Regions from separate parts of the Staphylococcus equorum genome, predicted to be linked through region 1. Evidence: riboswitches for the same ligand, from Rfam matches in the RefSeq annotation. Region 1 holds a riboswitch; each other region holds the start of a gene.
What was found. Region 1 has a riboswitch for S-adenosylmethionine ahead of PYW44_RS09595 (methionine ABC transporter ATP-binding protein). Riboswitches for the same ligand answer to the same signal wherever they lie in the genome.

Region 1 (3,506 bases):
GGCATCATTAATATGTAAAATCATTTAGGAGGGGATTCTTGTGGCAGTACCGAGTGAATTTAAATATTCTAAAGAACATGAATGGGTTAAAATTGAAGGAAATACAGTAACAATTGGTATAACTGAATATGCTCAAGGTGAATTAGGAGATATCGTATTCGTTGAATTACCAGAAGTCGACGATGAGATTAACGAAGGTGAAACTTTTGGTAGTGTTGAATCAGTAAAAACAGTTTCAGAACTATACGCACCTGTTACTGGGAAAGTTGTCGAGTCTAACGAAGAATTAGAAGACAGCCCAGAATTCGTAAATGAATCACCATACGATAAAGCATGGATGGTAAAAGTTGAATTAAGTGATGAAAGTCAATTAGATGAATTACTATCAGCTGAGCAATACTCAGAAATGATTGGTGAATAAAAACAAAGTATGAACTCCATGATATAGATTATCTTGGGGTTTTTTTAATGAGAATAATCTATTTTATGTGGTTTTTAGTCAAGTTAAAAGATGCATAAAGTGAGCTATAGTAAATCATAGCTTAATAGTACTAAAAAACAGTTCTTATATAAGATAATGAATATTTAATTAGATGTCTTTAAATGACAAAAATTATTTTCAATAATAAGATAAGATTAGGAATATGTAAATTATGTTTATAGTCGCTAAGTATTGTGAAGAACTAAGTAGATTGAACAACTATCAACATTTAGAGGGTGGATGTCATGACGATACTAAACCAAGTTATCATTGTCGAAGGCAAGTCAGACAAGAAGCGGGTAAAGCAAGTTATTGATCAGCCAATTGATATCATATGTACAAACGGTACTATGGGCATTGATAAAATCGATGAAATGGTTGAAACTTTATATGATAAACAAGTGTATATTCTTGTTGATTCAGATAAAGAAGGTGAAAAGATACGGAAATGGTTCAAACGATATCTCAGTGAAAGTAAACATATACGCATAGATAGACAATATTGTGAGGTTGCTAGATGCCCTAAACCATATTTATCCAAAGTACTGCGAAAACATGGTTTTTCTGTAAAAGACGCAGAAAAAGTAGCTAAAGCAAAATTAGATTATATAGCTGAAAGGGTAAGTTTATTAACATGAATGTAACAAGTGAACACCGTGCAGATGTGCACGAACATGAAGAAAAAGAAAAATATTTAATATTTGGTTATACACCAACGTGTGGAACTTGTAAAGTTTCAGAACGCATGTTAGATATAGCAAATGAAATTTTGAAACTACCAATTACAAAAATAGATTTGAATTTTCATCCTGATTTTAGCCAAGCGCAAGAAATACAATCTGTACCTGTGCTCATGTTGATGTCTAAAGGTAAAGAGCAGAAAAGAATTTACGCATTTCAATCTGTTCCTTATTTGTTAGAAAATTTAAAATAGTTATTGACGAAACATGAGTGCGATGATAGGATTAAAAATAATTAAATAAATGATACTCTTATCAAGAGTGGTGGAGGGATGTGCCCTTTGAAGCCCGGCAACCGTCTGAATCAGAAATGGTGCCAATTCACATGAAGTTACGATTAACTTTGGGAGATGAGAGAAGCGATTAATGCTTTCTCTTTTCTTCACTGAATAATAGAGGAAGCATTTTTTAATTGATAGTGTAATACAAGGAGGCAAGTGTGATGATTGAATTAAATCAAATAGTCAAAAGGTACAAGACAAAAAAACACGACGTACTAGCTGTAGATCATGTTGATTTAAACATTCAATCAGGCTCAATCTTTGGAGTAGTTGGTTTTTCAGGAGCGGGGAAAAGTACTTTAGTAAGACTCTTGAACAATCTCGAGCAACCTACTTCAGGTGACGTAATTATTGATGGAGATAAGATTGGTGATTTATCTAAATCAGATTTAAGAAAAAAACGTCAAAAAGTGAGCATGATTTTTCAACATTTTAATTTACTGTGGTCACGAAATGTATTAAATAATATTACATTTCCGCTAGAAATTGCTGGTGTTTCGCGCCGTGAAGCGAAGCAACGTGCTTTAGAACTAGTGGAATTGGTAGGACTAAAAGGAAGAGAAAATGCATATCCATCGGAATTATCAGGCGGTCAAAAGCAACGTGTCGGTATCGCGCGTGCATTAGCTAATGAACCTACTGTATTGCTTTGCGATGAAGCAACAAGTGCTTTAGATCCTCAAACGACAGATGAAATTCTAGAATTATTATTAAAGATTAAAGAAGAACGAAATTTAACAATCGTAATCATTACACACGAAATGCATGTCATTCGACGTATCTGTGATGAAGTCGCTGTTATGGAAAATGGCCGTGTAATTGAACAAGGCAAGGTTACAACTGTCTTTGAAAACCCACAACATGAAGTAACAAAACGCTTTGTGAAAGATGATTTAGACGATGATTTTGATGAATCTATCACAGATTTAATAACATTAAATGAAAATGATTATGTAGTTCGCTTGAATTTTACAGGAAGCAATACTACGGAGCCGTTAGTATCATACATAACTAAGACGCATAATATTGATGTAAATATATTGGAAGCTAATATTAAACATACGAAAGACGGTTCAATCGGCTTTTTAGTAGTGCATTTACCAACAGTAAATTCAGAAAAATTCGAAAAGTTCAAAAATGATTTAGAAGCGCAACACGTTTCAGTGGAGGTGTTAAAGCATGGGTAATTCGTTTGGTGACATACTCCGTGAGATGGTTACTATGCCAAATATTAGTTGGGACGAAGTTTGGTTAGCAACATATGAAACAATTTATATGACTGTAATAGCAACAGCGTTTGCTTTTGTTTTAGGACTGATTTTAGGTGTATTACTCTTCTTATCAGCTAAAAGTAAATCACCAGTGGCAAGAGTCTTTTATAGTGTAGTTTCATTTATCGTAAACTTATTCAGAGCGATACCTTTCATTATTCTCATACTCTTGTTGATTCCATTCACAAGTTTAATATTAGGAACAATTAGTGGACCAACTGGAGCTTTACCAGCATTGATTATTAGTGCTGCACCGTTCTATGCAAGATTAGTAGAGATCGCATTTAAAGAAATCGACAAAGGCGTAATCGAAGCGGCTTGGTCAATGGGCGCAAATACATGGACAGTAGTGAAAAAAGTCCTTTTACCAGAAGCAATGCCAGCTTTAATATCCGGTATTACAGTGACTGCAATTGCTTTAGTTGGATCAACAGCGGTTGCTGGTGTAATTGGTGCAGGTGGTTTAGGTAACTTAGCGTATTTAACTGGCTTCACACGAAATCAAAATGACGTCATATTTGTATCAACAGTTTTAATACTGATTATTGTATTTATCATTCAATTTATTGGTGACTGGTCTACAAATAAAATAGATAAACGATAAATTTTAAAAGGGGACTTTATTATATGAAAAAAATATTAAGTTTAGTTTCTGTAGTTGCTTTAGCACTTTTATTAGCAGCATGTGGCGGTGGCGGAGATGAAAAAGATAAGACAATTACAGTCGGAGCTT
Region 2 (3,506 bases), 1.1 Mb from region 1:
TGCAAGTTTCGCGCAAAATTATAATTTTTATGTTGAATTTGAATTTTACAGTTGGGTAACAGTAGATGGTTTTGTAATATTTCAGACTATATAAAAAATTAGTATGAAAATTGACGTGAAGCGCAATATAATAACATTTAGAGATATATGAAAAGTATATTTTATTTGTTTAGAGCGTTACAAAACAAAACGGTTATATTTCAATATTACAAAGAGAAGCTGTATCTGTAACGTTTTGTTATCTAAGTGTAATATAATTGAACGAAATTTATGGTATATTATTTGTGGCGAAAAAATAACACATAAAAATTAATTGCTTGAAGTACATAAGATAATTTAATTAACGAAAATATAATTTTACTTAAAAAGATTTAAATGGAGGATTTTTTAATTATGAAGAAGACAATTTTAGCATCATCATTAGCAGTAGCATTAGGTGTAACAGGATACGCAGCAACAGCAGACAACAATCAAGCTCACGCTTCAGAAGAAAGCATCGACAAAGCGCATTTAGCTGAATTAGCACAAAGTAATGCTGCAGAATTAAATGAAAAACCATTACACGCTGGTGCATACAACTATGATTTCGTATTAGGCGGTTATGAATATACATTCACTTCAGACGGTCAATCATGGTCATGGGAATATGATGTAGCAGGTGCTCAAACTGCATCTTCTAACGTTTCTACAAACACAACTCAAGACGTTAGCACACAAGCAACTACTAATACTAACGAAAAATCAGCAAGCGAAGTAAGTACGCAACAACAATCAAATAATGTTGACGTAAAACCAGTTGCAGCTCCTAAAGCTTCAACTACTACAAAAGTTGAAACTACACAAACAAGTGCAACTACTAAAACTTACGAAACTGCAAAATCTTCAGCTGCTTCAACTGGTGGATCAGTTAAAGCTCAATTCTTAGCTGCTGGTGGTACAGAAGCTATGTGGAATACTATCGTATTACCTGAATCAAGTGGTAATCCAAATGCTGTTAACCAATTAGGTTACAGAGGTTTAGGACAAACTAAAGAAGCTTGGGGTACTGGTTCAGTAGCTACACAAACAAAAGGTATGATTAACTATGCTGAACAACGTTATGGTTCAATTGATGAAGCACTTTCATTCCGTTCTCAAAATAACTGGTGGTAGGTTTCAAAGCATTAAATCATAAAATTTATTGATATAGATTAGAGAGTGACTCACAAGAGTCACTCTCTTTTTTATACTTTGCAGTTTATTGACAAGCGTGAATATTCTGATAAAATTAAAGCTAATTAAATAAATGAAAACTTATCCAGAGAAGTTGAGGGATTTGGCCCTATGAGACTTCAGCAGCAGACTTATGTCGTAAGTACTGTGCTACTTCCAACAAGTGACATGACTTGATAGATAGGTGACATGTGAAAACTATATGCCACTTCATTGGGTATATAGTTTTTTTATATAGGAGGACTTTTTAATGTCAATTTCAGATAGATTAGCACAAATTCCTGATAGTTACTTTGGTAAAACAATGGGGCAAAAGGTTGAACATGGGCCTTTACCATTAATCAATATGGCAGTCGGTATCCCTGATGGCGAAACGCCAAAAGGTATTATTAATTGTTTCGCTGATGCGATACGTCTTCCTGAGAATCAGAAGTATGTAGCATTTCATGGTAAAGATAGCTTGAAACAAGCAATTGTAGATTTTTATGAAAGGCAGTACCAAGTAGAATTAGATATAGAAGATGAAGTTTGTATTTTATATGGAACGAAGAATGGTTTAGTAGCGCTTCCAACATGTATCGTTAATCCTGGAGAAAATGTATTGCTACCGGATCCTGGTTATACAGACTATTTGGCAGGGGTGATGTTGGCTGATGCACAACCTGAGCGATTGGTACTTAAACCACCATATTATTTACCTGAATGGGATAAAGTAGATAAAAAAGTGCTAGCTAATACACGTCTAGTTTATTTAACTTATCCTAATAATCCAACTGGCTCAGTGGCTACAAAGGCTGTATTTGATGAAGCTGTTGCAAAATTTAAAAATACGAAAACTAAAATTGTTCATGATTTTGCATATAGTGCATTTGGTTTTGATGGTAAGAATCCCAGTATGTTGCAATCTGAAGGTGCGAAAGATTTGGGAGTAGAAATTTTTTCCTTATCTAAAGGTTACAACATGTCAGGATTTAGAGTGGGATTTGCAGTAGGGAATAAAGATATAATACAAGCCTTAAAGAAATACCAATCACATACACACGCTGGTATGTTTGGTGCGTTACAAGATGCAGCTACTTATGCATTGAATCATTATGATGATTTTTTAGAAGAACAAAATGAAACTTTTAAAAAACGTAGAAATCAATTTGAAGCAAAACTTAATGAAGTGGATATACCATTTGAACCGATGAAAGGTGGCATTTTCTTGTGGTTGAAAACACCGCCCGAATACGATGGTGAAACGTTTGTTGACTATTTATTACAAGAGCAATCTATTCTTGTTGCACCTGGCATACCTTTTGGTGAACATGGGCGTAACTATGTACGTATTTCATTGGCACTTGATGATCAAGCATTGTTGGAAGCAGCAGAACGTATTCAATCGCTTAAATATCTTTATCAATAATAAAATAGGAGTGAATTTAGATGACAAAAATCAAACTTTTTGGCGTGCGTGAAGAAGATATTCCCTACATAGAAGCATGGGCAACAAAATACAAAGTAGAGGTTGATTTAGATAAAGATTTACTTACTTTAGACACAGTAGATCGAGTAGAAGGATTTGATGGTTTATCTTTATCACAGCAAATTCCATTAGATGAAACAGTATATAAAAAATTACATGATTTTGGCATTAAACAAATTGCACAACGTAGTGCAGGTTTTGATAGTTATGATTTGGATTTAGCTCAAAAATATAACTTGATTATTTCAAATGTACCTTCGTATTCGCCACATTCAATTGCAGAGTATACAGTTTCTCAAGCACTTAATTTAATTCGTAATTATAATGATATTCAACAAAAAACAGCAACTTATGATTTCAGATGGCAACCAGCGATATTATCACGTTCTATCAGAGATTTAAAAGTCGCTGTAATCGGTACGGGACGCATTGGTTCTATTGTAGGAAAAATTTTTGCTCGAGGGTTTGACGCGGAAGTTGTGGCATATGATATTGAACCGAATGAACAATGCCAAACATATTTAACTTATAAAGATAGTGTGACTGAAGTTGTAAAAGATGCAGACATTGTCACTGTACATATTCCAGGTAGTAAAGAAAATGACTATTTATTTGACGAAGATTTATTCAAAGCATTTAAGAAGGGCGCTGTGTTTATCAACTGTGCGCGTGGTTCTATTGTAAAGACAAGTGCACTTATAGAAGCTTTGGATAATGGAACGTTAAAAGGTGCAGCGCTTGATACTTATGAGGGTGAGAAAGGATTGATTCCTAGTGATCAAAGAGGCACTGAACTTAAAGATGATATTTTAACTCAATTAATTGA
Region 3 (3,506 bases), 1.3 Mb from region 1:
CAGATGTAGCGATAAATTATCTTCCTGAAGAACAAGCAGACGCCGAAGAAGTACAAAAAGTGATTGAAGCAGCAGGTAGAAAAGCTGTTTTAATACCAGGAGATCTCCGAAATGAACAATTTAACTATGATTTAGTAGAGCAAGCTTATAATGCACTAGGCGGTTTAGACAATGTAACCCTTGTAGCAGGACATCAACAATACAGAGATGATTTAAAAAGTTTTGATACAGCTTCATTTACTCAAACATTTGAAACGAACGTTTATCCTATATTTTGGACAGTTCAAAAAGCACTAGATTATTTACAACCGGGTGCTACAATTACGACGACTTCATCAGTGCAAGGATATAATCCAAATCCAATTTTACATGATTATGCAGCCTCAAAAGCAGCAATCATTTCATTAACTAAAAGTTTATCTGAAGAATTAGGTGCTAAAGGTATTCGTGTGAATTGTGTAGCACCTGGGCCGTTTTGGTCTCCTTTACAAATATCTGGTGGCCAGCCACAATCTAAAATACCTACATTTGGTCAAAAAGAAGTATTAGGTAGAGCAGGACAACCTGTTGAACTTTCAGGAGTGTATGTACATTTAGCTGCCGAAGAATCGAGTTATACGACTGGGCAAGTTTATGGTGTAACAGGCGGAACTCAGTTAGACTAATGATATCAAAAGTTAGAAATCTCTATGAGATTATCTAGCTTTTATTTTTTGAAAGGTATGATAATACAATATGAAACAATTTAAAGCAGATACACTCTCTAAAAAACAAAATTATAAATTACTGAGTGGGAGTATTATTCCAAGACCGATTGCATTTGTTACTTCTCAAGACAAGTCAGGTCATTTAAATGCAGCGCCATTCAGTTTCTTTAATATAGTGAATAGCGCACCGCCAATGATTATGATTTCTACTGTACGCTCAGAAGGTAAACGAAAAGACACGTCAGTCAATATTGAAGAAACCGAAGAATTTGTCGTTCATATTACTGATGAAACCATAGTTGAAGAAGTTAATAAAACGGCAGCACCAATAGAACGTACAAGTAATGAGCTAGAAAGAACAAATTTAACATGTATTGAATCAGAACTTATTTCTGTGCCAGGGATACAACAAGCAAAAATCCGTATGGAATGTAAATTAAACAGAATTATTCCATTAGGGGATCCACAAGAAGGTTCTGATTTAATTATTGGTGAAGTCGTTATGTTCCATATCGATGATGATGTATACTTTGAAGACAGTAAAATTGATGCCCAAGCGTTAACAGCTATTTCTCGCTTAGCTAGCAATGACTATGCATCTTTAGGAGAAACATTTACGATTGTGCGACCTACTGAATAAGGGTGTTACACTTGTTGAAAATATCGTATGGTTGCAAAGTAATGTTGACAAACGTGCTTTAACGTATTAAGCTAAATCAGTATTTCACGAATTACAGTTAAAATATACTGTAATAAAACAATTTAATAACTTATCTAGAGAAGTGGAGGGACTGGCCCGTCGATGCTTCGGCAACATGATGATGCGTGTGCCAATTCCAGTAGCATAGATGTATGCTAGAAGATAAGAACGAAGACACAACGTTTACTCTTTTCTTCAATAGAAAAGAGTTTTTTTATTTTCAAAAAGAAACACAAAGAAATAGCGGGGAATAAATTTCACGCTTTTACCCTTATAGAAAGTTGGTTTTGTATGGAGAAGACAAAGAAAGGTAATGCTTGGGCATTGATTCCATTGCTCGTATTTGTAGGTTTATTTTTAGGTGTAGGTATTGGTACAGGAGATTTTTCAACAATGCCTTTAAATGTAGCTATTTTAGTAGCATCTATTGTAGCTTTGATTTTAAATAGAAAAGAAACGTTTCATAAAAAAGTGGAAGTCTTCACAAAAGGCGCGGGTCATTCAAATATTATTTTAATGATGCTCATCTTTATACTGGCTGGTGCCTTCTCTCAAACTACTGAAGACATGGGCGGCGTACAATCTACAGTTAATTTAGGACTGTCACTTATTCCAGAGAATTTAATTATCGTAGGCTTATTTATTATTTGTATGTTTGTTTCGCTTTCAATGGGTACATCTGTAGGTACAGTAGCAGCTATAGCGCCTGTTGGATTTGGATTGAGTCAAGCAACAGACGTCTCAGCAGCTATTACAATGGCTACAGTTGTAGGTGGTGCAATGTTTGGCGATAATCTATCAATGATTTCAGATACAACAATCGCTGCCGTACGTACTCAAAAGACAAAAATGAGTGATAAATTTAAAGTGAATATTAAAATTGTGTTGCCAGGTGCTATATTTACGATTATAGCTTTGTGGTTTTTAACAAATGGAGCACAAATTGATGCAAGTAAAAGTTATGATTATAATATTATCAAAGTCTTACCTTATTTAATGGTACTAATATTAGCATTAATTGGTATTAATGTAATTATTGTACTTATCGGTGGTATCGCATTATCAGCAATAATCGGCCTTATAGATGGATCATTTGGTTGGACAGGCTTATTAGAGTCCATTTCAAAAGGTATTATTGGTATGGAAGATATTGCGATGATTGCCTTACTTATCGGAGGCCTCGTAGCGCTTATTCAACATAACGGCGGTATCACATGGTTACTTCACTTTGTTCGTAATAGAGTGAAATCGAAACGTGGCGCAGAATTAGGTATAGCTGGGTTAGTCAGTGCAGCGGATATTTCAACAGCGAATAATACGATATCGATACTGATGTCTGGCCCATTAGCAAAAGAAATTTCAGAAGAATATGATATAGATCCAAGAAAATCGGCAAGTATTTTGGATATGTTTGCGAGTTGTTTCCAAGGTCTCTTACCTTATAGCCCGCAGTTAATTGCAGCAGCAGGCGTGGCGTCTATATCGCCATTTGAGTTATTACCCTACTCTATTTATCCAATGATTTTGGGCGTTTGTGGTTTGATTGCAATCTTCTTTAACTTACCAAGATTAAATAAGAAATAAGGCGTTAAAAGGGAAGGCGAATCAGTGCAGTGTTTGTATCTGATGAACCTCCCTTTTTATTATGCTTTGATATACAGTAAGTTTATAAAAAGTACTTAAATACATGTTTTTGCGAAAGTGACGTTTAAAATTTTGACGTTTACTGACTATTGACGATAAAATATAGAAGTTGAACGTTTTAAAGTAAAGACTAGAACATTTTATGATTCATAGGATTATTGTTTAGAAGTCTTGTAGAATAGGTTAGAATAGAATTAAGAGTGAAAGTAGGTGAACAATCGTGGGTAAATATAATGTTGAAAATGAATACGTTGAGATACGACTTGAACGACTATTTAAAGTTGAACCAGAATTATTATATCAAGCATGGACAGATCAACGTTTTCTTAAACAATGGTTTATGACAACAGATAGAACAAATAAATCAATTCATATTAACGCTGAACAAAATGGAAGTTATGAAATTGTTGACGTTCGTAAAGGGAAAGAAAATGTAGTAAAAGGTTCTTTTATTA
Region 4 (3,506 bases), 910 kb from region 1:
GAATCTATGATGTATAGACCAGTACGTGTCAGTACTAAGTGGCTAATACGTTGAACGTCGCTAAATTCATTTCTAGGTAAAAATATATTAGCCATAATATGCATATCTTCAGGACGAATTCTTTTCTCATTTACAAGACGTTCACGGATACCAATCAATCTCATGTCAGTTACATATTCACTATGGTTCTTAGAAAATAATTTCAAGGCATCAATTTCTCTGTCTTTAGAACTAACTGTAGCTGCATATTCTTCCTTTTGTTTTGTTACAGTTTTTTTATTTTCTATTCTTTCTTTTTCCAACTCTTCCTCATGTTCATCGCTTAATTTTTGTTCTCTAGATTTATATTGCTCTTCAGCCTTTTTTTGCGCTTTCTTTTTACTTTTTAAAGCAAGCATAAATAATATCAAACAAATGACTGCTACGATGATTGCCACGATTAAACCAATTTCTATTGGCCCTAATGAATTCATAACAAAAACGCTCCTTTATGTGTTCAGTAACTTAATTATAATAGATAATAGCTCATCATTCGATAGAAAAGTCCATAAAATTAAATTTTAGTTTATTATACTTCTACAGAATCTTTTAATAAGTTTACTTTATCTAATTTTTCCCATGGCAATAAGATATCTGTACGGCCAAAGTGACCATAGGCAGCTGTTTGTTTATAGATTGGGTGTTTTAAATCTAACATTTTAATAATGCCAGCAGGTCTTAAGTCAAAATGCTTACGTACCGCTTCCACTAATTCATTTTCACTGACACTACTTGTTCCAAATGTATCAATAGAAATTGAAACTGGTTCAGCAACCCCAATTGCGTATGCTAATTGTACTTCACATTTGTCTGCTAATTTAGCCGCTACAATATTTTTAGCTACATAACGTGCAGCATAGGCAGCAGAACGGTCAACTTTTGTTGGGTCCTTACCACTGAAACAACCGCCGCCATGACGTGCATAACCACCATATGTGTCTACAATAATTTTACGACCAGTAAGTCCAGCATCTCCTTGAGGACCACCAATCACAAAACGACCAGTAGGATTAATATAAAATTTAGTGTCTTCATCTAATAGATTTTCAGGCACTGTTGGATAAATGACGTGCGCTTTAATGTCATCTTGTATTTGTTGCAATTCAGTATCTTCTGCATGTTGCGTAGAAACAACGATAGTGTCTATACGTTGTGGTTTATCCTGTTCATCATATTCAACTGTTACTTGTACTTTCCCATCTGGGCGTAAATATTTTAATATTTCATCTTTACGCACATCAGATAATTTCTTAGCGAGTTGATGTGATAAGAAGATTGGTAAAGGCATATACGTATCCGTTTCATTCGTAGCATAACCAAACATTAAGCCTTGGTCGCCAGCACCAGTTGCTTCAATTTCTTCTTCAGAAACATCATTACGATACTCTAATGCTGTGTCAACACCTTGCGCGATGTCAGGAGATTGCTCATCAATTGCTGTTAATACGGCCATAGTTTGACTGTCATACCCATATTTTGCACGTGTGTAACCAATCTCTTTAATTGTTTCCCTTACTACTTTTGGAATATCAACATAAGTTGTTGTAGATATTTCACCTGAAATTAACGCCATACCAGTAGTTACCGTAGTTTCACAAGCTACCCTTGCATTAGGATCGTCTTTTAATATCTCATCTAATATTGCATCAGATACTTGATCCGCTATTTTATCTGGGTGCCCTTCTGTTACAGATTCTGAAGTAAATAATCTTCTATTGTATGTCATAATTTGCTCCTTTAGTTTTAAATTACGAAAATTCTCTCTCTGTTGAGCTCATTAAAAAGGGCCTTCATCACTATATTAAATAGAGAGAAGGCCCTTATACGTCCATTCGCTCTTATCGTTCAGACGATATATGTCTGCAAACGGTTTGGCACCTTTCTTCGTATTAAGAAGAGGTTGCTGGGCTTCATTGGGTCCATGTCCCTCCGCCACTCAGGATAAGAGAATCCGTTAAGTCCTATAGTACCTAATCTATGATATATTGTCAATTTAACAATTATTATTATTTATTTAAATTTCCTTTTAATATGATGTGGACTAATAATACATATGTGTTATACTCTTTAATTGTAAAGGCTTACATTAACTAAATAGCGTTGGAGGGATTAGTATGGCGGTAGATACATACACATACACAAGCAAGATTGAAAGTATATTGGACAAACCATCATCATTATTTCAATTATCTACAACACAGTTGTATAACAAAATTTTAAATAATGATGAAGGCGCATTGACTGAACTTGGAGCAATTAACGCTAAAACAGGTAAATACACAGGTCGTTCTCCAAAAGATAAGTTTATTGTAAATGAACCATCTTATAGAGATGACATCGATTGGGGTAACATAAATCAACCTATCGAAGAAGAAACTTTCTTAAATTTGTATGATAAAGTTTTAGCCCATTTAAACAAAAAAGATGAACTTTATGTATTTAAGGGTTATGCAGGTAGTGATGAAGATTCACAATTAGAACTCACAGTGATTAATGAATTAGCTTGGCATAATTTATTCGCACAAAATATGTTCATTCGCCCAAGTACTAGAGAAGAAGCTAGCGAAATCAAATCTGATTTCACTATTGTTTCAGCACCTTCTTTTAAAGCAGTTCCTGAAGTTGACGGCACAAACTCCGAAACATTTATAATTACCTCTTTCAAACATAAAGTAATATTGATTGGTGGCACTGAATATGCTGGAGAAATGAAAAAAGGCATATTCTCAGTAATGAACTACTTACTCCCTAAAGATAAAATCATGAGCATGCACTGTTCAGCTAATGTTGGCGATAAAGGTGATGTTGCTTTGTTCTTCGGATTATCCGGTACAGGTAAAACAACACTTTCTGCTGACCCAACACGTAAACTGATTGGTGATGATGAGCATGGTTGGAATGAAAACGGCATTTTCAATATTGAAGGCGGCTGTTATGCTAAAGCAATTAACCTTTCATATAAAAAGGAACCACAAATTTACGACGCAATTAAATATGGTACTATTTTAGAAAACGTAGTTGTCGATGAAGATGGTGATGTAGACTTCGATGATAACTATTACACTGAAAATACAAGAGCCGCTTATCCAATTGATCATATCGATAATATCGTGACACCCTCTAAAGCAGCACATCCGAATACAATTATTTTCTTAACTGCTGATGCTTTTGGTGTATTACCACCTATTTCTAAATTATCTAAAGATCAAGCAATGTACCATTTCCTAAGCGGCTTCACAGCTAAATTAGCTGGTACAGAACGTGGTGTTACAGAGCCAGAACCATCATTCTCAACTTGTTTCGGTTCACCATTCTTACCTCTCAACGCAAAAGTATATGCAGACCTATTAGGAGATTTAATTGATGAACATGACGTAGACGTTTATCTAGTTAACACGGGTTGGACTGGTGGCCAATATGGGCTCGGACGTCGTATCAGCCTTAACTATACAAGACAAATGGTAAAC

Region 2: linked by a shared signal. The riboswitch ahead of PYW44_RS01860 (aminotransferase class I/II-fold pyridoxal phosphate-dependent enzyme) and the one ahead of PYW44_RS09595 (methionine ABC transporter ATP-binding protein) in region 1 are both predicted to bind S-adenosylmethionine.
Region 3: linked by a shared signal. The riboswitch ahead of PYW44_RS03165 (Na+/H+ antiporter NhaC family protein) and the one ahead of PYW44_RS09595 (methionine ABC transporter ATP-binding protein) in region 1 are both predicted to bind S-adenosylmethionine.
Region 4: linked by a shared signal. The riboswitch ahead of metK (methionine adenosyltransferase) and the one ahead of PYW44_RS09595 (methionine ABC transporter ATP-binding protein) in region 1 are both predicted to bind S-adenosylmethionine.

The regions. Positions count from the first base shown of each region.
Region 1 is NZ_CP118982.1:1,999,194-2,002,699, reverse strand. It holds gene gcvH (glycine cleavage system protein GcvH) at 41-421, shown strand; gene PYW44_RS09605 (toprim domain-containing protein) at 727-1,119, shown strand; gene PYW44_RS09600 (thioredoxin family protein) at 1,116-1,415, shown strand; SAM riboswitch class I at 1,471-1,578, shown strand; gene PYW44_RS09595 (methionine ABC transporter ATP-binding protein) at 1,664-2,689, shown strand; gene PYW44_RS09590 (methionine ABC transporter permease) at 2,682-3,377, shown strand; gene PYW44_RS09585 (MetQ/NlpA family ABC transporter substrate-binding protein) at 3,401-3,506, shown strand, end outside.
Region 2 is NZ_CP118982.1:411,350-414,855, forward strand. It holds gene PYW44_RS01855 (aggregation-promoting factor C-terminal-like domain-containing protein) at 394-1,152, shown strand; SAM riboswitch class I at 1,291-1,399, shown strand; gene PYW44_RS01860 (aminotransferase class I/II-fold pyridoxal phosphate-dependent enzyme) at 1,463-2,620, shown strand; gene PYW44_RS01865 (D-lactate dehydrogenase) at 2,641-3,506, shown strand, end outside.
Region 3 is NZ_CP118982.1:703,111-706,616, forward strand. It holds gene PYW44_RS03155 (SDR family oxidoreductase) at 1-665, shown strand, start outside; gene PYW44_RS03160 (flavin reductase family protein) at 736-1,347, shown strand; SAM riboswitch class I at 1,475-1,576, shown strand; gene PYW44_RS03165 (Na+/H+ antiporter NhaC family protein) at 1,699-2,991, shown strand; gene PYW44_RS03170 (SRPBCC family protein) at 3,272-3,506, shown strand, end outside.
Region 4 is NZ_CP118982.1:1,090,125-1,093,630, reverse strand. It holds gene PYW44_RS05370 (nuclease-related domain-containing protein) at 1-473, opposite strand, end outside; gene metK (methionine adenosyltransferase) at 569-1,765, opposite strand; SAM riboswitch class I at 1,875-1,987, opposite strand; gene pckA (phosphoenolpyruvate carboxykinase (ATP)) at 2,154-3,506, shown strand, end outside.